Regions from separate parts of the Azospirillum sp. UFLA03-27 genome, predicted to be linked through region 2. Evidence: riboswitches for the same ligand, from Rfam matches in the RefSeq annotation. Region 2 holds a riboswitch; the other holds the start of a gene.
The links. A riboswitch is a leader RNA that binds a small molecule or an ion and turns the genes downstream of it on or off. The one in region 2 is predicted to bind S-adenosylmethionine.
Positions count from the first base shown of each region.

Region 1 (15,243 bases), on a different contig from region 2:
ACTGGCTGGCCGCGGTGGCGGAAGCTGCGGGCGGCCTCGGGCTGGCCTGGCTGGAGCTGTCCACCGGCGAGCTGGTCGTGCAGCCGGTGGAGCGCGCCGGGCTGGGCGCCGCGCTCGGCCGCCTCGACCCGCAGGAGGTTCTGGTCTCCGAGAAGCTGTGCCAGAGCCCCGACCTCTACGAGCTGTGGGGCGAATGGAAGTCCCGCCTGACCGTGCAGCCGACCCCGCGCTTCGACAGCGAGAACGGGCGGCAGCGGCTGCTCACCCTCTACGGCGTCGGCACGCTGGACGCCTACGGTCCGTTCTCCCGCGCCGAGGTGGCGGCGGCGGGCGCCCTGGTCGCCTATGTGGAGCTGACGCAGAAGGGCCGCGTGCCGCGCCTGTCGCCGCCGCGCCGGCTCGGCCCCGGCGCCGTCATGGAGATCGACGCGGCGACCCGCCGCAACCTGGAGCTGACCCGCACCCTGACGGGCGACCGGCGCGGTAGCCTGCTCGCCACCATCGACCGCACGGTGACCGGGGCGGGGGCGCGTCTGCTCGCCGCCCAGCTCTCGGCGCCGCTGACCAACCCCGCGGCCATCGCCAAGCGGCTGGACATGGTCGAATTCGCGCTGAACGAGGAGCGGCTGCGCGGCGACCTGCGCGAGGCGCTGCGCCGCTGCCCGGACCTAGAGCGCGCCCTGTCCCGCCTGACGCTGGGGCGCGGCGGTCCGCGCGACCTCGCTGCCGTGCGCGACGGTCTGGCCCAGGCCTCGGCCATCCGCCTGCTGCTCAACGGCCATCCCGGCGGCCCGCTGCCCGACGGGCTGGGCGCCGTGGCCAAGGGGCTGGGCGAGCACAGCGAGCTGGTCCAGCAATTGACCCAGGCGCTGGCGCCGGAGCTGCCGCTGCTCGCCCGCGACGGCGGCTTCATCGCGCGCGACTATTCCTACGCGCTCGACGAGCTGGTGACCCTGCGCGACGAGAGCCGGCGGCTGATCGCCGGGCTTCAGGTCAAATACGCCGGCATCGCCGGGGTGCCGGCGCTGAAGATCAAGCACAACAACGTGCTCGGCTATCACATCGAGGTGACGGCGACCCACGCGGACAAGCTGATGTCCGAGAAGGGGCGCGAGGTCTTCATGCACCGCCAGACCATGGCGAACGCCGTGCGCTTCGGCACGGTCGAGCTGTCGGACCTGGAGCGCCGCATCTCCGAGGCCGCCGACAAGGCGCTGGCCGTGGAGCTGGAACTGTTCAACGACCTCGTGGAGGAGGTGACCAGCCGCGCCGAGGCCATCGCCCAGGCCGCCCACGCGCTGGCCGCGCTCGACGTCGCCGCCTCGCTGGCCGAGCTGGCGGCGGAGCGGCGCTACCGCCGGCCGGTGGTGGACGGCAGCCTCGCCTTTTCGATCAAGGGCGGGCGACACCCGGTGGTGGAGGCGGTGCTCGACGCCGGCAACGCCGGGCCTTTCGTCGCCAACGACTGCGACCTCGCCCCGGACAACCGGCTGTGGCTGCTGACCGGCCCGAACATGGCCGGCAAATCGACCTTCCTGCGGCAGAACGCGCTGATCGCCGTGCTGGCCCAGATGGGCGGCTTCGTGCCGGCGGAGAGCGCGCACATCGGGGTGGTGGACCGGCTCTACAGCCGCGTGGGTGCGGCCGACGATCTGGCGCGCGGCCGCTCGACCTTCATGGTGGAAATGGTGGAAACCGCGGCCATCCTGAACCAGTCCGGCGACCGCGCGCTGGTCATCCTGGACGAGATCGGGCGCGGCACGGCGACCTTCGACGGCCTGTCGATCGCCTGGGCCTGCGTGGAGCATCTGCACGACGTCAACCGCTGCCGCGCGCTGTTCGCCACCCACTACCACGAGTTGACCATGCTGGCCGGCAAGCTGCCGGGCCTGTCCTGCCACACCATGCGCATCAAGGAATGGCAGGGCGACGTCGTCTTCCTGCACGAGGTGACGGCGGGGGCGGCGGACCGCAGCTACGGCATCCATGTGGCGAAGCTGGCCGGCCTGCCCGGCGCCGTGGTGGGCCGCGCCGAGGAGGTGCTGACCATCCTGGAATCGGGGGACCAGAACGCCGCCATCCATCGCCTGGCCGAGGATCTGCCGCTGTTCAGCGCCGCCCTGAAGCGTCCGCCGCCGGTCCCGGCGGCATCCCCCGCCGCCCCGCCGGAGCCATCGCGGGTGGAGGAGGCGCTGAAGTCCATCGACCCGGACAGCCTGACGCCACGGCAGGCGCTCGATGAGTTGTATCGCCTGAGGGGTTTGATGCGTTGAACGGGAATATTTGCGACGGAACACACGTCATTGTATGAAAATCCGCCGCCGCAGCGTCCCGGGCCATGGGCAAGGGGCGTTGTCATCCAAGCGGCGGGAAGGGGGTGTGTTTATTGACCCCTGGTAAGGTGCTGGTGATCTGCACGGTCATCCAGACGGTCGTCGCAATCCTCGCGCTGCTCGTCGCCGTGCTGTAACCCAGACGACGGAGGGGCGGCGCTGCAACGCCGCCCCTCTTTTCGTGTGCACGCCGTTCCGGCCATCGGCCTTTCCGAGCGCGCGGTACCGGAGGTGTCGTCTATTGACCACTGGTACGGGAAATATAGCGCTGAACCACAGCCGCCGCAATCCCATCCCCAGGGTCATTCCATGGGCGCTACGCCCGTTCCACGGCGTCCTCGTCCATCGGGGCGCCGCGGTCATGGATAGGGGTGACGTGGCGTTGGGTAGCGGGGCGTTGCGCGTGGCGCAGCTTCTCCTCCACCGCCTCGTTCACGAATTGGTCGAGCGAGCGGCCCTCCCGCTCGGCGGCCTTCGACGCTTCGGATTCCAGCGACTTGTGCAGATGAACCATTCGGTGCCTCCCCCAACGCGGAACGGACTCTGTCCGATGCTTCAGATGGGAAGCCCGTGCCCGCGCTGCGAGCGCCCTATCCCGAAGCGCCGTCCCGATCGGAAGCGTCCGGTGGGGCGCTCGCGGGTGGCAGGAGCGGCTTGGCGTGCAGCGCGCGGGCGGCGACGGCCATGGGGTCCTCGCCCGGCGCGCAGGGATGGGTGGCGACCAGCAGGGCTTCGGGCACGCTGGCGGCGATGTAGTCGGCCACCGTCTCATACACCGGGATGATCATGGCGATGCGGGTCAGGTCCACCACCTTGCGCACCTGCCCGGACGCGCAGAGCAGGGACAGGGCCTTGCCCGCCGACAGGGCCTCCCCATTCATCACCAGCAACAGGCCGACGCCCGTGCTGTCGATGAACTCCAGCCCGGTCAGGTCGAGGAGGTGGCGGCGCTCCGGTCCGCCCGTCACGTCGGCGATGGCCTGCCGCACCGGACCGGCGTCCTGGCTGGTGAAGCGCCCGGTGAACACCAGACGGGTGAAGTGCCGCTCCTGCTCCTTGCGATACTGCACGGTCCGCACCCTTTCCTGACGTCCGGCGGCCATGATCCGGTCCGGGCCTTCGCTGGGCAAGCGGGCGGCGGCCTGCGGTCCTGCGCGATGTTGACGCAGGTCGCCCTCTTTTTGTCACGGCCTCCTTGTCCCTTGACGCCGCGCCGCGGCGGTCCTACAAGCGGAGGCACGTGGTGATTTGGTCGACCGGCTTGCGGGCCACGTAAAACAACCCGCTAAAAAGGTCCGAGCCGCGTCCGCGCCTCGACCCGATCGGTCGGGGCGTTTTTTGTTTTGCCGGTCTGCCCCGCCGGCGGACAGAGGAGACAAAGCGGCCATGGCGCGCACCGATCATCGCAATCCGAACGTCGCGGGGCTTCGCCCGCGTTCCCGTCTGGTCCATGGCGGCGTCCGCCGCTCGTCCTTCGACGAGACCTGCGAGGCGCTCTACCAGACCTCCGGCTTCGTCTACGGCTCGGCCGAGGAGGCGGAGAGCGCCTTCGTCAACGACGGCTCCCGCCACGTCTATTCGCGCTTCCGCAACCCGACCACGGCGATGTTCGAGGACCGGCTGTGCGAGTATGAGGGGGCGGCCTGGGCCTACGCCACGACCAGCGGCATGGCCGCGGTGCACGGCGCCCTGTGGTCGAACCTGCGCACCGGCGACCGCATCGTGGCGCCGCGCTCGCTGTTCATCTCCTGCTACTGGGTGATCAAGGAGCTGTCGGCCCGCTTCGGGGTCGAGGCGGTCTTCGTCGACGGCACCGACCTGTCCCAGTGGGAGGAGGCGCTGGCCAAGCCGACCAAGGTCGTCTTCCTGGAGACACCCAGCAACCCGGGGCTGGAGGTCGTCGACCTGCGCGCCGTCAGCGCTCTCGCCCACAAGGCCGGGGCCAAGGTGGTGGTGGACAACGCCTTCGCCACGCCGGTGCTGCAGCGCCCGTTCGAGATGGGGGCCGACGTCGTCATCTATTCGGCGACCAAGCACATCGATGGCCAGGGCCGCTGTCTGGGCGGCATCATCCTGACCAACGACAAGCAGTACGGGTCGGATGTGATCCATCCCTACCTGCGCCACACCGGCCCGACCATTTCGCCCTTCAACGCCTGGCTGCTTCTGAAGGGGCTGGAGACGCTGGAACTGCGCGTCTCGGCGCAGAGCGCGGCGGCCCTGACCGTGGCGGAGTTCCTGGAAGGCCACGCGAAGGTGGAGCGGGTGCTCTACCCGGGCCTGCCCAGCCACCCGCAGCACGATCTTGTCCGCAGCCAGATGACCGGCGGCGGCACCATGCTGTCGATCTTCCTGAAGGGCGGCAAGGAGGAGGCCTTCCGCGCCCTGAATGACCTGCGGATGGTGATGATCTCCAACAACCTTGGCGACTCCAAGAGCCTGATCACCCACCCCGACACCACCACCCATTCCAAGCTGACGGTCGAGGAGAAGGCGGCGGCGAACATCCGTCCGAACCTGCTCCGCCTGTCCGTCGGGCTGGAGGACGCCCAGGACATCGTTGAAGATCTCGACCGCGCGCTCGCTTCCCTGTAAAGACTGGACCCGGAACCAAATGCTGCAGTGCAGCGTTGGCGTCCGGGTCACGGTTTTTTTGGCCCGGCCGGGGCTTTTGGTCCGGTCGGGTCCTTTGGTGAGGTGGAGCGAATGGCGAGACGCAAGGCCGGCAACGGCGAACCGACGCAACGCTTTCTGACGGTGGCGGGCGATCTGACCCGGACCGGCGTCAAGACGGGCGAGATGGGGGTGGCGGCGGCCCAGACGATCGGCTACCGAACCGCGATGATGGCGGCGGCCATGAACAACCCCATCGACCTCGCCAACCCGGAGTTCGTCCGCATGGGCTCCGAGAAGGTGGAGGCGATGGTGGAGGCCACCCACGCCGTCGCCAAGGGCATCGGGGAAATGCAGCAGGCCTGGATGACCCTCATGCAGGGCCAGCTTCAGGTCGCCATGGTGATGGTGACCGGCCTCGGCCAGTGCCGCAACCCCGCCGACTTGATGGAACTGCAGCGCCGCACCGTCACCGAGTCGGTGGAGGCCGGGATCCACGCCGCGCTCTACATGGTCGAGTCGGCCACGGCCCTGACCCAGGCCGGCATGACCCCTGCCTACCGCACCGTCCGCGCCAACGCCCGCCGTCTGGCGAAGCAGCACGGATAAGGTTGCGGTTCACCACGAAGGCACAAAGACACGAACTTTTCGTGCTCTTGTGCCTTCGAGGTTAAGAACTTTCTGTTTCAGCGCTTTGCGATCACTGCCCCAGCACTTCGAAGCTGGACGGGGCGGGATCGATCACGCGTGGGCCGCCGGGGGTGACCTCCAGAACGGCCAGACCGCGCTCCACGACGCCGTCGGCGCGCAGGCGGAAGACGCCGTCCATGCCTTCGAAGCCGTTGGGGTTGTTCAGCGCCGCGCGGTCGAAGCGGCCCGACGCGTCGGGCATCTTGGCCAGCACCGCGGCGATGGCCGTTGCGTCGTAGGACAGGGTGGCGATGCGCGGCGGCTTGCGCCCATAGGTCCTCTCGAAGCGCGCCTCGAAGTCGGCGCGGCTCTGCGGGGACGGGGCGGCGAACCAGGCGCCGGCCAAAGCGGGTTCCTGGCCCAGGCCGGGTTCGTCCCACAGGCCGGTGCCGAGCAGCTTGACCTGCTGGGTGTTCAGCCCGTTGGCCGACAGCGCCGACGCCAGGCCCTGGGCGCGCGGCCCGCCTTCGGCCAGCATGACCGCCTGCGGCTGCACGCCGGCCTGGGTCACCTGCCGCGCCGGCTGGGCGAGATCGGTCACCGCCGGGTCGTAGCGCTCGACCTGCGCCACCTGCCCGCCGAACTGGCGCGAGGCGGCCTGCACGGCGTTGACCACGGCGTCGCCATAGGCGGTGCGCGGGGCCAGCGCGACGTAGCGCGTCGCACCGCGCGAGCGGGCGAAGCCGATCACGCGGGTGACCTGATCGGCGGGCACGAAGCCCAGCACGTAGGTGCCGTTGCCGGCCTGGGTCCAATCGTTGGTGAAGGCCAGAACGTCCACGCCCGCGGCCTGGGCGACCGGCTTCACCGCCGCCACGTCGGCGGCGAACAGCGGGCCGAGGATCAGGCTCGCCCCCTCGGCGATCGCCTGCCGCGCCGCATCGGCGGCGCCGGTGGGCGTGCCCTTGGTGTCGCGGGGCAGCAGCTCGAACCGGTCACCGGCCAGATCGAACAGCGCCATCTGCGCCGACTCCAGCATGGCCTGCCCGATGGCGGCGCTGGACCCGGACAGCGGCAGCAGGATCGCCACCTTCAGGGTCTGCGGGGCGGCCGGAACGGCGGCGACGGGCGCTTGCGGCGCTTGAGTCGGCGGCGCCGGGGCCTTTACAGTCGAGCAGGCCGAAAGCGTGCCAACGACCAACAGGGCGGCGGCAGCCCGCTGCCCCCAAGCGCGCGAGAAAGGTGTCGTCAAGCGTGCCACCAACGATCTCCACATCCGGTCCGGCGCCCGAACCCGTTTCCGGGCCCGGCGTCTCTGGTGACGCTGAAGGTAGCGAGCCGAGGGCCGCAAGTAAACTCGGCGCCGGCCTTTATGTGGTCGCCACCCCCATCGGCAACGCCGCCGACATCACGCTGCGCGCGCTCGACACGCTGCGCCGCGCCGATGCCATCGCCTGCGAGGACACGCGGGTGACGGCGAAGCTGATGGGCATCCATGGCATCCACACGCCCTTCGTCTCCTATCATGAACACAACGCGGCGAAGATGCGTCCGGTCCTCATCGGCCGCATGAAAGCGGGCGAATCCATCGCGCTGGTCACCGACGCCGGCACGCCGCTGGTCTCCGACCCCGGCTACAAGCTGGTGCGCGAGTGCGTGGCGGAGGGGGTGGCGGTCACCACGCTGCCCGGCGCCTCCGCCCCGCTGGTGGCGCTGGTGCTGTCCGGCCTGCCGACCGACCGCTTCCTGTTCGCCGGCTTCCTGCCGAACAAGAGCAGCGCGCGGCGCGCCACCGCCGGGGAACTGAAGAACGTTCCGGCCACGCTGGTCTTCTTCGAGTCGCCGCAGCGCCTGCCCGAGTCACTGGCCGACCTCGCCGACATCCTCGGCGCGCGCGAGGCCGCGGTGGCGCGGGAACTGACCAAGCTCTACGAGGAGGTGCGGCGCGGCACCCTGCCGGAGCTGGCCGCCCACTACGCCGAGGCCGGGCCGCCGAAGGGCGAGGTCGTGCTGGTGATCGGTCCGCCCGGCGAGGAGGCCACCCCGAGCGAGGCCGACGTGGACGCCCTGCTGCGCGAGGCGTTGACCCGCCTGTCGGTCCGCGACGCCGCCGCCGACGTGGCCGCCCGCACCGGCCAGAACAAGCGCGCCGTCTACGCCCGCGCGCTGGAGCTGTCGCGGGAGGGGAAACCATGAGCGCTCCGGGTGCGCTGCGCCGCCGGGCGGAGAATTACGGCCGCTACGCCGAGCAGCTCTGCCGGCTGGCGCTGCGGCTGAAGGGTTACCGCATCCTGGAAAGCCGCCTGCGCACACCCATGGGAGAGATCGACATCGTGGCCCGGCGGGGCGACACTCTGGCGATCGTCGAGGTCAAGGCCCGCGGCGACTGGGACACCGCGAACGAGGCGGTCAACGCCCGTCAGCGGGGCCGCCTCGCCCGCGCCGCCCACGCCTATCTGGGGGCCAACCCGCAGTATGCGGGCTATGTCTTGCGCTTCGACGTCATGCTCGTTACCCCTTGGTCCTGGCCGCGCCACGTGCCGGACGCGTGGCGGGCCTGACGCGAAGGCTGAAGAAGAGGAAGGACGCCGCCCGTGACCAGCCGCGCCGAGGCCCGTGACATCCTGCGCCGCGTGGGGCAGCAGCCGGACGAGCAGATCGATCTGGCCGAAGCCGCCCTGGCGCTGGGCGCGCTGGAGGTGCCGGGCGCCGCGCTGGCCGACTACCGCCGCCACCTCGCCGACATCGCCCACGATCTGGCGGAGCGCGTCTCGCCCACCCTCGACGGGCTGGAGGCCCGCGTCTCCTGGCTGCACGAGGTCATCGTGGAGCGCCACGGCTACGCCGGCGACCACGAGACCTACGACGACCTGCAGAACGCCAACCTGCTCCGCGTCATCGACCGCCGCCGCGGCCTGCCGGTGGCGCTGGGCATCCTGTACCTGCACGCCGCCCGCTCGCAGGGCTGGACGATGCTGGGGCTGAACTTCCCCGGCCATTTCCTGGTGCGGCTGGAGGCCGACGGCGCCCGCGCCATCCTCGACCCCTTCAACGAGGGGCAGGTGCGCACCGCCGTGGACCTGCGTGACCTGCTGAAGGCCACCGCCGGCAGCGCCGCGGAGCTGGAGCCCGGCCATTACCAGACGGTGTCCAACCGCGAGATCCTGCTGCGGCTGCAGAACAACATCAAGCTGCGCCACCTCTCCGCCCGCGATGTGCCGCGCGCGCTGGAGGTGCTGGAGGCGATGCGGCTGTTCGCCCCGGCCGAGGCGTCGCTGTGGCGGGAGACCGGCCTTCTGGAGGCCCACAACGGCAACCTCGCCGCCGCCATCGCCGCGCTGGAAACCTTCCTGGAGCTGACCGCCAGCGAACGGCACCGCCATCAGGTCGCCGCGCTGATCCAGCAGCTCAAGAACCAACTGAACTGACCCCACTTCAAAAGCCCGTTTCGGAGACCCGCAGGATGAGCCTCGCCGTCGCCTTCCAGATGGACCCCATCGAGTCCATCAACATCGACACCGACTCGAGCTTCATGATGGCGCTTGAGGCGCAGAAGCGCGGGCACACGCTCTACCACTACCACCCGCGCGACCTCAGCCTGACCGGCAACGTCCTGACCGCCCGCCTGCGCGAGATGACCGTGGTCCGCCAGAAGGGCGCCCACTACACGCTGGGCGAGCCGCGGATCGTCGACCTGTCGACCATGGACGTGGTGCTGATGCGCCAGGACCCGCCCTTCGACATGGCCTACATCACCGCCACCCACATGCTGGAGCACATCCAGCCCAAGGTGCTGGTGCTGAACGACCCGGCGGAGGTGCGCAACGCGCCGGAGAAACTGTTCGTCACCCATTTCCCTGACCTGATGCCGCCGACGCTGATCACCAGCGACAAGCAGGCCGTCCTGGACTTCCGGGCGCAGCACAAGGACATCATCGTCAAGCCGCTGTTCGGCAACGGCGGGGCCGGCGTCTTCCACCTGAAGCCGGACGACGAGAATCTCGGTTCGCTGCTGGAACTCTTCACCCAGCTCTATCGCGAGCCGGTGATCGTGCAGAAGTACCTGCCGGAGATCCGCCAAGGCGACAAGCGCATCATCCTGATCGACGGCGAGCCCGCCGGCGCCGTCAGCCGCATGCCCCAGGAGGGCGAGGCCCGCGCCAACTTCCACGCCGGCGGCAGCGCCAAGAAGACGGAGCTGACCCCGCGCGAGCAGGAGATCTGCAAGGCCATCGGTCCGGTGCTGCGCGAGAAGGGTCTGGTCTTCGTCGGGATTGACGTGATCGGCGACTACATGACCGAGATCAACGTGACCTCGCCCACCGGCATCCAGGAGATCAACCGGCTCGACGGGTCGGCGCTGGAGGCCACCCTGTGGGACGCCATCGAGCGCCGCCAGCGCGAGAACAAGGGCGAGAACAAGGGGGCCTGAGGGCCGGAGCCTCCCGCCCCCCGGCCGGTCACTCGGTGAAGTAGCCGGGCTGGCCGAGGTCGGCGACGAGGCCGGTCTCGCGCGGCTCCCACCCCAGCAGGGCGCGGGTGTGGGCGCTGGAGGTCGGGCAATCGACGCCGGCGAAGAAGGCGAACCACCCGAAATGGGCGGTTGCCTCGTCCGGCGTCTTCGACACCACGGGCAGGCCCAGCCGCGCGCCGATGGCCTCGGCGACGCGGCGCAGCGGCACGCCTTCCTCGGCGATGGCGTGGAACGGGCCGCCCTGGGCGCCGGCCTCCAGGGCCAGCCGGTACAGCCGCGCCGCGTCGCGGCGGTGCACCGCCGCCCAGCGGTTCCCACCGTCGCTGATGAAGGCTGAAACGCCGGTCCGGCGGGCGATGTCGTGCAGGATGCGCGCGAAGCCATGGTCGCCCACACCGTGGGTCGAGGGCGGCAGACGCACGACGCCGACGCGGACGCCGCGGGCGGCCAACTCCCCGGCGGCGAGTTCGGTGCGGCGGGGCAGGGCGTCGGAGGGCGGCCGGTGCGGATCGCTCTCGACCGCCACCGGCCCGCGCGCGTCCACGACCGCGCCGGCCGTCACCAGCAGAGGGCGGTCGCTGCCCTCCAGCGCCTCGCCCAGCGCCAGGATCGCCCGATGATCCTCACGGCAGTTGTCGGCGAAGCGCGAAAAATCATGATTGAAGGCGGTGTGGATCACGCCGTCGGCCGCGGACACACCGGCGCGCAGGCTCTCCAGGTCGTCGAGGGAACCGCGGTGGACCTCCGCCCCGGCTGTGGCGAGGGCCACCGCCGCCGCGTCGGAGCGGGCGAGGCCGAGAACGCGGTGCCCGTTGGCGAGCAGCTCCTGGACGATGGCCGAACCGACGAAGCCGGTGGCGCCGGTGACGAAGACACGCATGGGAAACCTCTTCCGATCAGGGTTGGAGGCCACTGTCGGTGCGGGGCTTATCCTGGTAAAGTCGTGACGTTATCGGGGTATAATGACCAACAGGACGGGCCGGCGCGCCATGGCGGAGAACGGATCGGGGGAAAGCAGGCTGGGCGCCTATCTGAAGGATCGCCGGGCGAAGCTCGATCCGGCGGCCTTCGGCTTTTCCGCGGAGCGTCGGCGGACCCGTGGCCTGCGCCGCGAGGAGGTCGCCCAGCGCGCCAACATCAGCACCACCTGGTACACGTGGCTGGAGCAGGGGCGCGGCGGAGCGCCGTCCGCCGACGTGCTGGAGCGCATCGCCCGCGCCCTGATGCTCACCGACGCCGAGCGTGAGCATCTCTTCCTGCTTGGCCTCAACCGTCTGCCGACGCTGCGCTGTCCGGTGGGGGAGGCGGTGACGCCGCGCCTGCAGCGGGTGCTGGACGCGCTGAATCCCAGCCCCGCCCTGATCAAGACGGCGACCTGGGACGTCGTCGCCTGGAACCGCGCCGCCGCCGCGGTGCTGACGGACTACGGCGCCCTGCCGGCGGCCCAGCGCAACATCCTGCGGCTGATCTTCTGCGACCCGCGCGTGCGGGCCGCCCAATTCGATTGGGATGGGGTGGCGCGCTTCGTCGTCGGCGCCTTCCGCGCCGACGCGGCGCGCGCCGGTGCCGACGACGCGGTGCGGGCGCTGGTCGAGGATCTGTCGCGCCAGAGCCCGGAATTCGCCGCCCTGTGGACCGCCAACGACGTGAGCCATTTCGGGGAGGGCGTCAAACGCCTGCGCCACCCCACGCTGGGCACGCTGGAGCTGGAATATTCGGCCTTCGCCGTGGACGGGCGGCCGGACCTGACGATGCTCGTCTACAACCCGGCGAGTCCGGAGGACGCCGAGCGGGTGCGGGCGCTGCTGGCCTGACCCGTCACGCCCCGGCGGTCACGGGGCACCGTGCGAGGTCCACGTACCGGTAATCCAGCCCGTTCTCGGTCAGCAGCGGGCCGCGCTCCGTCTCCACCCACTCCGGCCCCAGCGGCGGCATGACGGTGTCGCCCTCCACATCCCGCTCGACGCGGGTTAGGTGGACGAGGTCGGCGAGCGGCAGGGTTTCGCGGAACAGCTCGGCGCCGCCGATCACGGCGACCTCCGGGACGCCGCGGCCGCGGCACCAGTCCAGCGCCGCGTCGAGGCCGCCGAACCAGCGCGCCCCGTCCCGCTCGCCCGGTGGGACGCTGCGGCTGACCACGAGGTTGTCGCGGCCGGGCAGGGGCTTGCGGGGGAGCGACTCCCAGGTGCGCCGGCCCATCAGGACCGGCTTGCCCATCGTCAGCTCCCGGAAGCGCTTGAGGTCGCCGGGCAGGGACCAGGGCAGGGTGCCGTCGCGGCCGATCACGCCGTTGCGCGCGGCGGCCACCACCAGACGGATGCGCATCCCAACCCCTTTTCCCGGACCGTTCACCCCACCTTACGCCGCGCGGAGCTGCTGAAGGAAGCCCCCGACTTCGCGGTGCAGCGTGTCGAGCTGGTGGCCGAGCTGGCGCGACATCTCCAGCACGTCGCGGGCGGTGGCGCCGCTCTGGGTCGCCGCGCCGGTGACGCCGGTGATGTTGGCCGACACCTCCTGCGTGCCGCCCGCCGCCTCCTGGACGTTGCGGCTGATCTCGCGGGTCGCCGCCCCCTGCTCCTCGACCGCAGAGGCGATGGAGGTCGCGATCTCGTTCACCCGCAGGATCACCTGGGTCACGCCCTGGATCTCGCCGACCGCGTCGCCGGTCACCGTCTGGATGTTGGCGACCTGGGCAGCAATCTCCTCGGTGGCCTTGGCGGTCTGGTTGGCCAGCGCCTTGACCTCGCTCGCCACCACCGCGAAGCCTTTGCCGGCCTCCCCGGCGCGGGCCGCCTCGATCGTCGCGTTCAGCGCCAGCAGGTTGGTCTGGCTGGCGATGTCGTTGATGAGCTGGACGACCGCGCCGATCTTCTGCACCGCGTCGGCCAGCCCGCCGACCTTGTCGTTGGCCCGCCCGCTGAGGGTCACCGCCTCGCCGGCGATGCGCGACGACTCGGCGACCTGACGGCTGATCTCCTGGATCGAGCCGGCCAGCTCTTCCGACGCCGCCGCCACGGTCTGCACGTTGGCGGAGGTCTGTTCTGTCGCCGCGGCGACCGAGGTCGCCAACTCGTCGGTCTGGGCGGCGGCGCGGTTCATCTCGGCCGCGCGCTCCTCCATCGTCGCCGCCGCGTCGGACACGGTGCGGACGACGGCGCCGATGCTCTGCTCGAAGCTGGCGGCCAGCGCCAGCATGGCGCGGCGTTTCTCCTCCTCGGCGCGCTGGGCCGACGCGGCCTGCTCGGCCTCCAGCCGCTGCTTGTCGCGGGCGTTGGTCTGGAAGACCAGCACGGCCTTGGCCATGGCGCCGATCTCGTCGCCGCGCTCCGCCTCCGGAAAGCGGGTGGACAGGTCGCCGTCGGCCAGCGAGCGCATCTTGGCGCCCAGCCCGCGCAGCACCCGGCTGATGTCGGTGCCGACCCAGGCGATCAGACCGACGGCCGGCACCGCCAGCGCCAGGATGACGAAGGCCAGCGTCCGCAGCTGGTCCAGGAAGGCGGCCCGGATGTCGTCAATGAAGATGCCGGTGCCGATGAAGATGTTCCACGGCTCGAAGCCGCGGACATAGCCCAGCTTCACCGCCAAGTCGCTGCCGCCGACCGTGCGCGGCCAGTCGTACTCCAGCAGGCCGTCGCCGGTGGCGCGGACCATGCGGATGAACTCTACGATCATGTGGACGCCGTTGGCCGACTTCAGCGGCTTGACGTCGGCGCCGATCAGCTTCGCGTTGACGTGGGCGAAGCCGTAGCCGTCCATGGTGTGGGCGAAGAGATACTCCTTGCCGCCGGCGTAGCGGATGCCGGCCACCGCGGCCTTGAAGCGGGCCTGCGCCTCCTCGCGGGTGATCTTGCCAGCGGCGGCGTCCGCCTCCAGCGTGGCGGCCAGGGTGACCCCGGTTTCCACGATGCTGTGCAGCGTGTCCAGCCGGTCGGCGTGCATTCGGCTGTAATTGAGATAAAGGCCGGCACCGGCGATGGCGAAGGATGCGACCGAAGCCGCGACGACGAGCGCCCACAGCTTGGCCCGAATGGAAAGCTTCGTGAGGGTCATGGGATGTCTGCCTGAAACTGTCTGCCCTGTCCCGCGTCCCGGCAAGCGGCGGTTGTTTGCCCTTGTCTTTGCCGGGACTCCAAGAATGATCGACAGTCACAGGAAAATCATAAACGGACATATAAAAATGCGGCGCTCGCCGGGGACTGGGCGCCTTTGTCACACCACGTTTCCGGGTATTGGCGCGGTCAGGCCAGAAGAGCCCCCAGAACGGCGTTCAACCGCTGCCGCCCCTCGTGGGTGGCGCGCAACGTGTCCTTGCCGACCTCCAGGAAGCCGCCGGCCACCAGACGCTCCAGCGCGGCGGGATCGACCAGCCCGTCGAGGTCGCGGCCGGTCTCCTCGACCAGCCGGGCGCGGGCCACCCCCTCGCGCAGGCGCAGCCCCATCATCAGCAGCTCCGACCCGCGGGACTCGCGGGCGACCGGCTCGGGCGCGGCGGCGCCGTGGCCGTCGCGCTCCACCCGCTCCAGCCAGATTTCCGGGGCGCGGTGGGCGCGGGTGGCGAACTTCTCGCCGTCCAGCGTCAGCCGGCCGTGGGCGCCGGGACCGACGCCGACGTAATCGCCGTAGCGCCAGTAGGTCAGGTTGTGGCGGCTCTCCTCGCCGGGGCGGGCGTGGTTGGAAATCTCGTAGGCGGGCAGCCCGGCGCGGTCGAGCAGGCTCTGCGTCGCCTCGTAGAGGTCGCCGGCCAGATCCTCGTCGGGCAGCACCAGATCGCCCCGCGCGTGCAGGGGGAAGAAGGCCGTGCCCTCCTCGATGGTCAACTGATAGACCGACAGATGGCCGACCGCGTGGTCGAGCGCGCGGGTCAGCTCCGCCTCCCACGCTGCGACGGACTGGCCGGGGCGGGCGTAGATCAGGTCGAAGCTGAAGCGGGGGAAGGTCCGGGCGGCCAGCACGATGGCGCCGGTCGCCTCGGCCGCGCTGTGCTGGCGGCCGAGGAACTTCAGCGCGGCGTCGTCCAGCGCCTGGATGCCCATCGACAGGCGGTTGACCCCGGCGGCGCGGAAGGCGCGGAACTTGTCGGCCTCGACCGAGGTCGGGTTGGCCTCCAGCGACACTTCCAGGTCGTCGCCGACCGTCCAGCGGGCGGCGATACGCTCCAGCACGGCGCCGACCGTCGCCGGCTCCATCAGTGAC
Region 1 covers NZ_JAUQTX010000006.1:46,301-61,543, forward strand. Annotated here, with positions in the region: gene mutS (DNA mismatch repair protein MutS) at 1-2,273, shown strand, start outside; gene Q4I23_RS02010 (hypothetical protein) at 2,650-2,847, opposite strand; gene Q4I23_RS02015 (STAS domain-containing protein) at 2,924-3,436, opposite strand; SAM riboswitch at 3,564-3,643, shown strand; gene metZ (O-succinylhomoserine sulfhydrylase) at 3,720-4,928, shown strand; gene Q4I23_RS02025 (phasin family protein) at 5,040-5,555, shown strand; gene Q4I23_RS02030 (penicillin-binding protein activator) at 5,647-6,837, opposite strand; gene rsmI (16S rRNA (cytidine(1402)-2'-O)-methyltransferase) at 6,831-7,772, shown strand; gene Q4I23_RS02040 (YraN family protein) at 7,769-8,137, shown strand; gene Q4I23_RS02045 (SirB1 family protein) at 8,171-9,004, shown strand; gene gshB (glutathione synthase) at 9,040-10,008, shown strand; gene Q4I23_RS02055 (SDR family oxidoreductase) at 10,037-10,930, opposite strand; gene Q4I23_RS02060 (helix-turn-helix transcriptional regulator) at 11,013-11,864, shown strand; gene Q4I23_RS02065 (dihydrofolate reductase) at 11,869-12,375, opposite strand; gene Q4I23_RS02070 (methyl-accepting chemotaxis protein) at 12,409-14,100, opposite strand; gene hemW (radical SAM family heme chaperone HemW) at 14,289-15,243, opposite strand, start outside.
Region 1: linked by a shared signal. The riboswitch ahead of metZ (O-succinylhomoserine sulfhydrylase) and the one ahead of Q4I23_RS21845 (homoserine O-succinyltransferase) in region 2 are both predicted to bind S-adenosylmethionine.

Region 2 (13,383 bases):
GCGCCGTCTACGACCGCATCGTGGAGCCGCTGGACGCCACCGGCGTCCCGCTCTACGCCCAGCATGTCGACCCGCTGGACGTGGCGACCCTGATCGACATCTTCCGGGGGGAGGAGCACGCCTGCCTGCTCGGCACCGACGCGGTGCGCGACGGGGTGGACGTGCCGGGCCGCTCGTTGCGGCTGATCGTGTTCGACCGCGTGCCCTGGCCGCGCCCCGACATCCTGCACCGCGCCCGGCGCGACGCCTTCGGGCGGCGGCGCTACGAGGATATGATCGCGCGGTTGCGGCTGAAGCAGGCCTTCGGCCGGCTGGTGCGGCGGGCCGACGACACCGGGGTGTTCGTTCTGCTCGACCCGATGATGCCGAGCCGCCTGTTCGGCGCCTTCCCAGAGGGTGTGGAGGTCCGCCGCGTCGGCATCAAGGAGGCGGTGGAGGCGACGGCGGAATTCCTGCGGGGCTGGTGAGACCCCGCAGGAACCGGACAGTGCCTCAGGCGGCGCGGATCGCCGCCAGGAAGCTCTCCACGTCGCGGCGCAGGTTCTCCGCCTGCGAGGCCAGCCCTCCGGCCGCACCCAGCACCTGATGGGCGGCGGCCCCGGTGGTGCCGGCGGCCTCGGTCACCTGGGCGATGTTGCTGGACACCTCGCGCGTGCCGATCGCCGCCTGCTGGACGTTGCGCGAGATCTCGTTGGTCGCCGCGGCCTGCTCCTCGATCGCCGCGGCGATGGAGGTGGAGATCTCGTTGATCGCCGCGATGGTGCGGCCGATCCCCTCGATGGCGCCGACCGAGCCGGCGGTGGCCTCCTGGATCCCCTGGATCTGCGAGGCGATCTCGTCTGTCGCGCGGGCGGTCTGGTTGGCGAGCTGCTTCACCTCCGACGCCACGACGGCGAAGCCCTTGCCGGCCTCGCCCGCGCGGGCCGCCTCGATGGTGGCGTTGAGCGCCAGCAGGTTGGTCTGCCCGGCGATGTTGGTGATGAGCTGCACCACGGCGCCGATGCGGTGCGCGGCGTCGGCCAGCCCGCGCACGGAGTCGGTGGTGCGCCCGGCCTCCTGCACCGCCTGTCCGGCGATGCCGGTGGAGCGGGTGACCTGCGAACCGATCTCCCCAATGGAGCTGGACATCTCCTCCGCGGCGCTGGCGACCGTCTGCACGTTGGCGCTGGTCTGCTCCGCGGCGGCGGCGGCGTTGGCCGCCTGGTCGTTGGTCTGGCGGGCGGTGACCGCCATGCTCTGGGCGGTGGTGTCCAACTCGGTCGCGGCGGCGGCGACGTTGCGCAGCGCGTCGGCGACCTGCTCCTCGAAGGAGGCGATCAGCCGTTCGACCGCCTCGGTCCGCCGCAGCTTGGCGGCCTGGTCGGCGGCCTGCTCGGCGGCCAGCCGGTCGGCCTCGATCAGCCCGTCCTTGAAGACCTGGACCGCGGTGGCCATGGCGCCGATCTCGTCGCCCCGGTTGGCGAAGGGAATCGCCGTCGTCTTGTCGCCACCGGCCAGCCGGCGCATCGCTTCGGTCATCGCGCCGATCGGCGAGGAGACCCCGCGGATCATCATCAGCGCACCGCCCAGGCAGACGGCGATGCCGATGAGCAGCGCGACGATGAGCATCGTGCTGGACTGGGCGTAGACGGCGTCGGCGTCGTCGCTCGCCTTGGCGGCCCCGCGGTTGTTGTGGTCGATCATGGCGTCGAGAGTCCGCCCGACCTCCTGAAATCCCTTGTCGGCCGCGTCGCGGAACAGGGCGTTGGCGGCGGCGTTCTCGTTGCGCCGCGACAGGGCGGTGATCTGACGCTGCAACGTCAAATACTGCGCCCATTGCTGCTCGAACTGGGCGAACAGCCCGCGCCCTTCGGCGGTGCGCAGCGTTGCCTCGTAGGTCCGGCGGGCGTTGGCGATGCTGGCTTCCATCTCGTCCATCCTCTTCTCCGCCGCGGCCATTTCCGGCTCGCTGGTGCTGAGGATGTGGGCGCTTTGCAGGATGCGGAAGTTCGACACCGCGTCGTTCACGGTGTTGACCTGCACGACCCGCGGCATCCAAAAGGTGGCGATCTCCGTCGAACTGTCGTTGACCACCGACAGGCGGTTGATTCCGAGGGTTCCAATTCCAGCGAGAAGCAGGGATAGAAATGCAAAAACGGCGAAGGTTTTTGTTCTGACGCTGATGTCATTCATGGTTTGTTTTTCTCTTTTCTGTCGTGCTGGTGGTCGGTTTCCTCGCGCTTTCACCAAAGGAGGATTTTGTATTTTTGTTTTTCTTCGTTGAAAACGAATGATTTCGCAACGAACCGGTTGCGGCAAAATTGTTCATTGTGTGACAGTGGAGGGATGCCTCACATGCTTCCGCACGCCCGGCTGCATGGGCGCGCGGATGGGCGATGCAAAAGCCTACATGTTCTGCGATAAGTTGAAGGATTGGTCGGTGGCCAAGGGGGCGGCCATGCGGAGAGATTCGTGGGGCGCTTCCGAAGACGTTGGTCCGGAAGAAACTGGCGTCCCACAGTTATCATGGCCGCCTTGTTCCCGCGAGCGGTGAAGGAGACTTCGCTACTCTACCGGTGCAGAACCTGGATGCCCTTCGGGGGCACACGGTTTCTAGTGTCGCGTGCGGGCCTTGGCCGGCGGCCCCGCGGAGCCTGGACCGAGGGCGGAATAAATGGAGCGCACACCGAGAATGGCCATGTCGTATCCATGCGTAAAAGTGCTGCGCACCGCGTATTCCAGCGTTTTCTACACGATAACACGTATCGTCGCAACATGAGAAAACGTGCAACCGACGATTGGCCTCATCGCGAGCGGGGCGCCGTGGGAAGCAAATTCACCGTGGAAATGGAGGCTTCCTCTCCAGGCCTGGGAGAAACCGGCGTGGTGCAGCTTGGGGATCGGCTCAAGACCGTACGCGAATTTCTCGGTGAGACACAGAAAACAATGTCTCGCCGGTTCCGTCTCGGGGAGAACACGTGGCAGTCCTACGAGTTGAACGGCAAGCTGCCGAAGGGAGAGACCCTGTCGGAATTGGCCGCCCTCGGCATCGACATGAACTGGCTGCTGACCGGCCGGGGCAGCATGCGGACGGTGGCCGGCCGCCTGGAGTCCGGCGACGGCGCCCTTCCGCTTCCGCCGCGGGAGGCTGCCCTTCCGCGGCCGGTGCTTGACCTCGCGCTGTTAAGCGAGGCGATCGCCCTTGTGGAGCAGGGACTGGCCGACCGGGGTCGGCGCCTGTCGCCCCGCGCCAAGGGCAATCTGGTGGCGGCCCTGTATGGTCTGGCGGCGGTGGGGGAGGACGGCGGAGGGAGCGGCTCCCGTCCGCCGTGCGTCAGCCCATCCGCCGCGGCGCATCTGCTCTGGCTCGCCTTGCAGATGGACGACGCTGTGCCGCCGGTGGGAGAGGGTGACGGGGCGGTTCGGTCGCCCTGACGGCGGCCTAACCGGCCGTGCCGATGCGGGAAAGCTCGAAGGGCGTCGTCTGGTAGATTTGGTTGATCCAGTTGGCGAACAGCAGATGGGCGTGGCTCCGCCACCGGTTTTCGGGCGGGCGGCTCGGGTCGTCGTCGGGGAAATAGCCCTGGGGAACCGGCGTGGCCGCGTCCTTGGCGACGTCCCGGACATATTCGTTGCGCAGCGTGTCCGTGTCGTACTCGATGTGGTTGAACATGTGCAGCGACCGGTGGGCGGCGTCCTCCAGCAGGCAAGGGCCAGCCTCTGGGGAGTCCAGCAACACGCGCAGGCCGCTTTCGGGGGGAATGTCCTCCTCGCGCACCTCGGTCCAGCGCGAAACCGGGATGGGCACGCCGTCGGACAGGCCGCACAGATAGGGCGAGGCGGGGGCGCGGTTGCGGTGCCGGTACACGCCGGATGCCTTGCGCGGCAGGAGATGCTTCGGCACGCCGTGGAAATGATGGACGGCGGCCTGCGCCGCCCAGCAGATGTTCAGACAGGAATGGACGTGGCTCTGCGTCCAGTCGAATACCGAACACAGCTCGTCCCAGTAGGACACCTCCGCGAAGGGCATCGTCTCGACCGGGGCGCCGGTGATGATGAAGCCGTCGAACGTCTCGCGGCGCGCGTCCTCCCACGACCGGTAGAAGGCGCTCATGTGGTCCGCCGCAGTGTTGCGCGGCACATGGTTGGTGATCCGGATCAGCGACAGCTCGACCTGAAGCGGCGTGTTGCCCAGCAGGCGGGCGATCTGCGTCTCGGTCCGGATCTTGTCGGGCATCAGGTTGAGCAGGCCGAAGCGCAGGGGCCGGATGTCCTGCCGGATGGCGTCAGCCTCCTGCATGACCATGACGCCCTCGGTCTGGAGGGCGGTGAAGGCGGGAAGATCGTTGGGGATCCTGATGGGCATGACTCGTCCGGCTCCGCTGTCGGTGCATCGGTCGGAACAGACGTCATGGCGAACCCCGTTTGATTGCCGGTCCGGCCACATCCCCCTTCGGGACGCCACCTTGCTCGGGTAAGCAGGTTGGCGTTGAGCGTCCGCTCAACTCTTGATGCGCGGTGCACATTATACGGGCAGCGGCGGCTTGGCAACAGCAGCGGGGCCATAGTGGTGGGCCGCGATTCCGTCAGGCGGGAAGGGCGGGGTAGAACCAAGTGTTGAGCAGGAGCAGGAGCGCCCAGAAGCCGATCTCCAGCGTCTCGGTGATCGGCTGGATGCGCCGGATGGCGCCGTAGACATGGACCGCCAGCATCAGCCCGAACACGCCGAACAGGACGTCGAAGGCATAGGCGGTCGTCTCCACCGTCGTCGCGCCGCGCAGCATCAGGAACTCGACGATCAGGATGAACGCCCCGAGGCAGCGGCCGAAATAGACGGCGAGGTCGGTGTCCTGCGGGATGCGCCACAGCATCAGTCGAGCCCAGGCGAGCGGCGCGATGAAAATCGGGAGGGCGAAGAAAAGCGTCGTGCTTATCATCAGGACAAGCAAATAGGTCTGCGCGTGCTGCGCGTAGAGGCTCAGCATGGCGGCTCCTCCATTCTGTACTCTTGATGAGACAGTGACCGGTGACGGTCATGGAGTGCCGGGACAGCCGCCGGTTGTCAAACCGATTGCCGCGCGCTTCTTCGAAAGTATGAGGAGACGCAGGACGCCGGAGCCCATGCCGCGGCGGGGCTGCCGGTGAGCGGTCCCGCGGCCGCCCACCGGTCCTGTCTTGCGATCCTCAGGCGGCCTTGATGGCGATGAGGAAGTTTTCCACCTCGCTCTTCAGGCGCATCGCCCCCTGGTTCAGGTCGCCGGAGGCCGACATCACCTGGGTCGCGGCGCTGCCGGTCTCGGTCGCGGCCTGCGACACTCGGCCGATGTTGCTGGTCACTTCCTGGGTGCTCTGCGCCGCCTGCTGGACGTTGCGGCTGATCTCCTGGGTCGCCGCACCCTGCTCCTCGATGGCGGCGGCGATGGAGGAGGAGATGTCGTTGATCGAGGAGATGGTCGCCCCGATCCCGCGGATGGCGCCGACCGCCCCGCCGGTGGCCGCCTGGATGGCGCCGATCTGCTGGGCGATCTCCTCCGTCGCCTTGGAGGTCTGGTTGGCGAGGCTCTTGACCTCGCTCGCCACGACGGCGAAGCCCTTGCCGGCCTCGCCCGCCCGTGCCGCCTCGATGGTGGCGTTCAGAGCCAGCAGGTTGGTCTGGGCGGCGATGTTCTGGATCAGGTCCACCACGTCGCCGATGCGCTGGGCCGCTTCCGACAGCCCCTGCACGGTGGCGTTGGTGCGGTCGGCCTCGTCCACCGCCTTGCCGGCGATGCCGGCCGACTGCGACACCTGCTGGGAAATCTCGGTGATGGAGGCGGCCATCTCCTCCGACGCGGCGGCAACGGTCTGCACGTTGGCGGAGGTCAGCTCCGCCGCCGCCGCCGCGCTGCCCGCCTCGGCCCGCGTGTGCTCGGCGATGTCGGTCATGCTGCGGGCGGTGGTGTCGAGCTGCGACGCCGCGGCGCCCACGGTCTGCAGGACGCTGTGCACCGCGCCGTCGAAGTTGCGGATCAGCGAATCGATCCGCTCGGTGCGGCGGCGCTTGTTCTCCTCCTCGGCGGCCTGGGCGGCGGTCAGGCGCTCCGCCTCGATCAGGCCGTCCTTGAAGACCTGCACCGCGCGGGCCATGGCGCCGATCTCGTCCTGCCGGTTGCCGCCTTCCACCGCGACTCCGAGGTCGCGCCTGGCCAGACGGTCCATGATGGAGGTCAGGGCGACGATGGGCCGGGCGACCGACTTCGTCATGGCGATGCCGGCGAACAGGCAGAGGACCGCCACGAACGCGATGGCGCCCAGAATCCAGTTCCGCGCTCCGACATAGGTGGCCCGCCCCGAGTCCGCCGCCTTCGTGGCGTTCTGGACGTTGGAGGTGGTCAGGTCATTGACGAGCGCGGAGCACTCATCGAACGCCTTGCGCGATTCGTCCCGGTAGATGCCTGTAGCCTTCTCGTTCTCGTTGGCTCGTGAGGGGGGAAGCAATTTGCCCTGGCTGATTTTCAGATAGCCATCCCAAGCCGCCTCCCAGCGTCTGAAGGTCTGGGTTTCCCAACCGGGGGCCAGCAGCGGCTCATATTTCCGCCGGGCCTCCGCCAGGCGGTTCAGAACCGTGGTCATCTCCTTTTCAACCTCGGCCATTTCCGCCGGGTAGAGCGCCAGGATGTGGGACGCCTCCAGGATGCGGTAATCGTTGGCCGCACCGTCGATCTCTCCGATGGCGGTGACGCTGGGCAGCCAGTTGGAGCGGATTTCCTCCGCGGCGTGGTTGACGGTGCTCAGCCGGTCGACGGCGAACAGTCCCAGGGCGACTGACATCAGCAGGACACAGACGGTGGCGGCGACCACCTTGGTCCGGATGGTCATGGAACTCAGCATGGACATGGCGCGTATCTCTTTCCCCCGAAACGATGCGGCGGCGGTCGATTGTTATGAGTCTGAACGAAAGGATTCGGCAGACCAGCGCCCGTGCGTTGGGCGCTGGATTTGCCGTGATCAAATGATTGAACAGCAAATATTAAGAAAGACGCAAGAATGACGCAGGGAGGCTGTCTCCCGCTTTTCAAATGGTTTCTTTCTTTTAAGAAAGATGAATGTCTCAAGAGGCGAGCGCGACCAGACGACCGCAAGCCAAGGTTCAGAGCGGCGGCGCGTAGGTGGCCAGCAGGAAGGACAGGGTGACCACGCTGGCGATGGTGGACATCAGGATCGCGGCGGAGGTGCGCTCCACATAGATGCGGTACTGGCTGGCCACCACGAAGGTCAGGGCGCCGGTGGGCAGCCCGGCGAGGATGATGGCCGATCCGGCCCAGAAGGGGTCTAGCGGGAACAGCGTCTGGATGAGGAACCACGCCAGCGCCGGCTGCACCACCAGTTTCAGGGCGCTGATCCAGCCGACCTCCAGCAGGTTGGCCTTCAGGCTCTGGGTTGCCAGGAACAGGCCGATGGCGAACAGGGCGCAGGGACCGGCGGAGGCGCCCATCAGGTCGCAGTAGATGGCGATCGGGCGCGGCACCGGCACGCCGGACAGGAAGACCGACCAGGCGAGCCCCAGGGCCGTGGAGATGATCAGCGGGTTCTTGACCAGCGCCCGGCCGACGTCGCGCAGCGCCTTGCCGATGCCGCCGCCCTGACTGTTGGCGAACTCCAGCCAGATCACCGCGATGCCGACCATGATCGCGCTCATGATGACGGTGGCGAGGATGGCCGGGGCCAGACGGTCCGGGCCGAAGGCCGCCAGGAACAGCGGGATGCCCATGTAGCCGGTGTTGGAGAAGCAGGCGTTCAGCCCCTGCATGCACTGGATCTGCGTGCGCTCCCGGTGGATCAGCCAGCCCAGCAGGGCGCCCAGCGCGTAGACCGCCAGCATCGAGCCGAGAAAGGCGCCGATGAAGGGGCCGTTGAAGATCTCCGGCAGCGAGCGCTTCGCGGTGCCGAGGAACAGCACCGGCGGCAGGGCCATCCAGTAGACGAACTTGTTCAGCGCCTCCGACGAGGCGGGACCGAGCAGCTTCGCCTTACCGGAAAGGACGCCCGCCAGGATGATGGCGAAGACCGGGAGCGCCACGTTGAAGACCACCGACATGGGGGCCGACCTTAAGGGGCAACCCGTCCCCTGTCGAGGGACCCACCCGTCCGCCCCGGGCATAGCTCCCTTGACGGCGCTCCCTCCCTTGACGGCGCGCGGGGGGCGGGCAAGATTGGGCGGGGCCCTTTTTCCGCAGGAGTTTCGATGATCAACCATCACAGCGCGCTCATCTACGTCATGGTGCTGGTGTCGGCGTGCGACGGCGACATGACGGACGCGGAGCTTGAGGCCATCGGCGAGAACGTCCGCTACCTGCCGATCTTCAAGGATTTCGACATCGACCGGCTGACCGATGTGACCCGCGAATGCTCCGGCCTGCTGGCCGACGCCGACGGGCTGGAGACGACGCTCCAGATCGTCAAGGAGGCCATTCCGTCCAAGCTGTCCGAGACCGCCTACGCGCTCGCCTGCGACATCGCCGCGGCGGACCCGTCGGCCTCGCAGGAGGAACTGCGGATGCTGGAACTGATCCGGCACAAGCTGGGCGTGGACCGGCTGTGCGCCGCCGCCATCGAACGCGGCGCGCGGGCGCGCCACACCCGCCTGTGACGGCCGGTGACATGACCGGACGGCCAGGTCTGGCGGGACGGACGGTTGGCGTCATCGGGCTGGGCCTGATGGGCCGGCCGATGGCCCGCAATCTGGCGAAGGCCGGTGCTGCCCTGGTGATCAGCAGCCGCAGCCCCGGCCCGGTCGAGGAACTGGCTGGCGAGGGCATGAGCCCCGCCGCCAACCCCGCCGAGGTCGCCGCCCGCGCCGACGCCATCGTGCTGATGCTGTCGGACACCGTGGCGGTGGAGGCGGTGGCAGCATCCCTGATCGACGCGCTGCGGCCCGGCCATCTCGTCATTGACATGGGCACCACGGCGGTCGGGGCGACCCGCAAGCTGGCCGAGGCCGTCCGCGCCAGGGGCGCCGACTGGGTGGACGCCCCGGTGTCCGGCGGCACGGTGGCGGCGGAGGCCGGCACCCTGACCATCATGGCCGGCGGCACGGAGGAGGCCTTTGCCCGCGCCCTGCCGCTGTTCCAGTCGATGGGCCAGCGCATCACCCATGTCGGTGACAGCGGGGCCGGGCAGGTCGCCAAGATGGCCAATCAGGTGATCGTCGCGCTGAGCATCGGCGCGGTGGCCGAGGCGCTGGCGCTGGCCAAGGCGGCGGGGGTGGAGCCGGGCAAGGTCCGCGACGCCATCCGCGGCGGCTTCGCCGAGTCGCGCATCCTGGAGCTGCACGGCCAGCGCATGGTCTCCGGCGACTTCACGCCGGGCGGCCGTGTGGTCACTCAGATCAAGGATCTGAAGCAGGCGGAGGAACTGGCGGAGCAGTCCGGCATCCAGCTTCCCGCGCTGGGCCTGAGCCTGGAGCTGTTCGAACTGCTGGCCGAACAGGGCGACGGCGGGCTGGACCATTCCGCCCTCTACCGGCTGTTCGTCAAGTAAGCCTTTCAGGCTCCGGTCGGTTCGCGTCGGCCGGAGCCATCGAGGGCGAGATGCAGCAAGGGGAATGGGCGGCCGCTGTCGTCCAGCGCGGAGCGCCCGACCTCCCGGAAGCCGAGGCGCCGATAAAAAGTCCGTGCGGCGCTGTTCTGCTCGTTCACGTCGACCGTCAGTCCCCACCCGCTGTCGAACGCGGAGGCGACCAGGGCACGGCCGATCCCCTGGCCGTGCCACGCCGGATCGACGAACAGCGTGTCGATCTTCCGCCCGCTCATGCCCAGGAAGCCGACCGGCCGGTCGTCGCCGTCCACCGCGACCATGAGCGCCGCCGCCGGAAGATACTGGTCGCGCACGAGGTCGGCGTAGAAGCCGATGTCCGCCTCGCTCAGGAAGTCGTGCGTGCTGCGCACCGCGGCGAGCCAGACGGCAAAGAGCGCCGGGGCGTCGTCCGGGCGGGAGGGACGGATCGGGATCACGCGTCGAGATACTCCTTCACCAGCAGCTCAGCGATCTGCACGGCGTTGAGCGCGGCGCCCTTGCGCAGGTTGTCGGTGGACGCCCAGAAGGACAGGCCGTTGTCCACCGTGTAGTCCTCGCGGAGGCGGCTGACGAAGACCGGGTCGTCGCCGGCGATCTCGACCGGGGTGATGTAGCCGTCGTTCTCCTGCTGGTCGATCACCTGCATGCCCGGCGCCTTGCGCAGGATGCGGCGGGCCTCCTCGGCGGTCACCGGCTCGACGCACTCGATGGTGATCGCGGCGGAATGGCCGATGAAGACGGGGACGCGGACGCAGGTTGCGCTCACCTTGATCTTGGGGTCGAGGATCTTCTTCGTCTCGACGTTCATCGCCCACTCGTCCCGCGTCGCACCATCCTCCATGAAGGGGCCGATGTGCGGGATGACGTTGAAGGCGATCTGCTTGGAGAAGACGGACTTCTGCACCGGGTCGTTCACGTAGATGGCGCGGGTCTGGCTGAACAGCTCGTCCATCCCCTCCTTGCCGGCGTCCGAGGCCGCCTGATAGGTGGAGACGACGACGCGGCTCACCGTGACCTGCTCGTGCAGGGGCTTCAGCGCCATGGCCAACAGGATGGCCGCGCCGCCGGGGCTGGCGACGATGTTCTTCTTCGCGTAACCGGCGAGCGCGTCGGCGTTGACCTCCGGGACCACCAGCGGGACGTCGGGGTCCATGCGGAACTGCGGGCTGGCGTCGATCACCACGGCGCCCGCGGCGGCGGCGCGCGGCGCGTGGGCCGCCGAAACCTTGGCGTCCGCGGCGAACAGAGCGATGTCCACGCCCTTGAAGTCGAAGCGGCCGACGTCCTCGACCTTCAGCACCGCGTCCTCGCCGAAGGACACTTCCTTGCCCACCGCGCTGTCGGCGGCCAGGGCGATCACCGCGTCGGCCGGGAAGCGGCGGTCGGCGAGGGTGTTCAGCATTTCCCGTCCGACGTTGCCGGTGGCGCCGACGACCGCGACTGTGTAGCCCATGGCGGTTAATCCCTGTGATATGCGGTGCGAAGAGGGCTTGAGGTATGCGGTTCCCAATGGAATTGCAACAGCGCCCGCGTTGTGACACCGTGTCCGCCCCATCACGAACGACCGCGACCGGCACACCGGGGCATGGCCACTCCGCTCGAAGACATCATTGCCAAGGCGATCAAGGACGCGGACAAGTCCTTCTTCAACGAGGACTACACCAAGCAGGCGCGTTCGGTGATGAACGCGCTGAAGAAGGCCGGCTACGAGGTCGCTCCGGTCCGCCCGCCCGAGGGGCTGGTGGAGTGGGCCAAGGAGAACATTCCCTTCGGCCGGCTGCGTCCGGCGGAGCTGATTACCCAGATGTATTCGATGATGGTGGAGAATGTTCGCCGCTTCGACAAGTAATAGGCTGAACGGCGAAACCGGGTTTCGGCCCTGGTAATACCAGCTGCAGCAAAGCCCGTTAGTTTTCAGGCACTTCCCGCGGTGCGCCATTTTGGCCACGGCCAAGTCCCTGCCGTTGACTCGTGTGCGGTAGAGGCGTAATTCAATCGCCAAACACAGCAGGGCTTAAAACTTTCGGTCTCGCATCACCCGCCGTCGCGGCAACAGCCCTCCTTGCCGCGACCGGTCGCCGAACTGAGGACGACGCAATGGCAAACGGCAGCGGTCGGCCGCTCTCTCCGCATCTGCAAGTCTACAAACTTCCCAGGACCGCGCTCCTGTCCATCACGCACCGCATCACGGGCGTGGGGCTGGCCGTCGGGACCCTTCTGCTGACCTGGTGGCTGGTCGCCGCCGCCACCAGCCCCGCCGCATACGAGCGCGCGCAGCACTTCATCGGCTCGTTCTTCGGGCTGCTGCTGATGTTCGGCTGGTCGCTGGCGCTCTACTATCACCTGTGCAACGGCATCCGGCATCTGGTGTGGGACGCCGGCAAGGCGTTCGAGCTGAGCGAGGCCGACCGCGGCAACCAGATCGTCATCGGTGCGGCGGCCGTGCTGACCGTGCTGACCTGGATCATCGGCCTGGCCGTGTGGTGAGGAGAGAAGACATGGCGTCCAACAGCAAGACCCTCCGCTCGCCGCTGCAGATCGCGCGCGGCCTGGGCTCCGCCAAGCACGGCACCGAGCATTGGTGGCACCAGCGCGTGACCGCCATCGCCCTGGTTCCGCTGACCGTCTGGTTCGTCTTCGGGGTGATCCGCCATCTGGGCGCCGACCACGCGGCCTTCGTCGCGTGGCTGGAGTCGCCCTTCTCGGCGCTGATGATGGTGCTGACCGCCGTGGTCACCTTCCACCACGCCCAGGCCGGGCTGCAGGTGGTGATCGAGGACTACGTGCACAATGAGATGGCGAAGATCCTGAGCATCCTGGCCGTGAAAGCCCTGTGCTTCGTGCTGGGTGCCGCCTGCGTCATCGCCGTCCTCAAGATTTCGTTCGGAGCCTGACGAGCCATGGCCGCCTACGATATTATCGATCATTCCTATGACGTCGTCGTCGTCGGTGCCGGCGGTGCGGGCCTGCGCGCCACCTTCGGCATGGCCGAGAAGGGCCTGAAGACGGCGTGCATCACCAAGGTCTTCCCGACCCGTTCGCACACCGTGGCCGCCCAGGGCGGCATCTCGGCGGCGCTCGGCAACATGAGCGAGGACGACTGGCGCTTCCACATGTACGACACCGTCAAGGGGTCGGACTGGCTGGGCGACCAGGACGCCATCGAGTACATGTGCCGCGAGGCCATCCCGGCGATCATCGAGCTGGAGCACTACGGCGTGCCCTTCTCGCGCACGCCGGAAGGCAAGATCTACCAGCGCGCCTTCGGCGGCATGACCGCGCATTACGGCAAGCAGCAGGCCTACCGCACCTGCGCCGCCGCCGACCGCACCGGCCACGCCATCCTGCACACCCTCTACCAGCAGTCGCTGAAGCACGAGGCGGAGTTCTTCGTCGAGTATTTCGCGCTGGACCTCATCATGGAGGACGGCGTCTGCAAGGGCGTGGTGGCCTGGAACCTCGACGACGGCACCATCCACCGCTTCCGCGCCCAGCTCGTCGTTCTGGCGACCGGCGGCTACGGCCGCGCCTACTTCTCCGCCACCTCGGCCCACACCTGCACGGGCGACGGCGGCGGCATGGTGCTGCGCGCCGGCCTGCCGCTGCAGGACATGGAGTTCGTGCAGTTCCACCCGACCGGCATCTACGGCTCCGGCTGCCTCATCACCGAGGGCGTGCGCGGCGAGGGTGGCTACCTCACCAACTCCAACGGCGAGCGCTTCATGGAGCGTTACGCGCCGTCGGCCAAGGACCTCGCCTCGCGCGACGTGGTGTCCCGCTCGATGACCATCGAGATCCGCGAGGGCCGCGGCGTCGGTGAGCACAAGGACCACATCCACCTGCACCTGG
Region 2 covers NZ_JAUQTX010000165.1:1,848-15,230, reverse strand. Annotated here, with positions in the region: partial or broken gene Q4I23_RS21860 (helicase C-terminal domain-containing protein) at 1-467, shown strand, start outside; gene Q4I23_RS21855 (methyl-accepting chemotaxis protein) at 493-2,172, opposite strand; gene Q4I23_RS21850 (hypothetical protein) at 2,926-3,414, shown strand; gene Q4I23_RS21845 (homoserine O-succinyltransferase) at 3,422-4,345, opposite strand; SAM-I-IV-variant riboswitch at 4,395-4,499, opposite strand; gene Q4I23_RS21840 (hypothetical protein) at 4,566-4,964, opposite strand; gene Q4I23_RS21835 (HAMP domain-containing methyl-accepting chemotaxis protein) at 5,164-6,855, opposite strand; gene Q4I23_RS21830 (AEC family transporter) at 7,109-8,056, opposite strand; gene Q4I23_RS21825 (tellurite resistance TerB family protein) at 8,204-8,608, shown strand; gene Q4I23_RS21820 (NAD(P)-dependent oxidoreductase) at 8,620-9,498, shown strand; gene Q4I23_RS21815 (acetyltransferase) at 9,504-9,971, opposite strand; gene Q4I23_RS21810 (aspartate-semialdehyde dehydrogenase) at 9,968-10,987, opposite strand; gene Q4I23_RS21805 (hypothetical protein) at 11,120-11,383, shown strand; gene sdhC (succinate dehydrogenase, cytochrome b556 subunit) at 11,632-12,021, shown strand; gene sdhD (succinate dehydrogenase, hydrophobic membrane anchor protein) at 12,033-12,428, shown strand; gene sdhA (succinate dehydrogenase flavoprotein subunit) at 12,435-13,383, shown strand, end outside.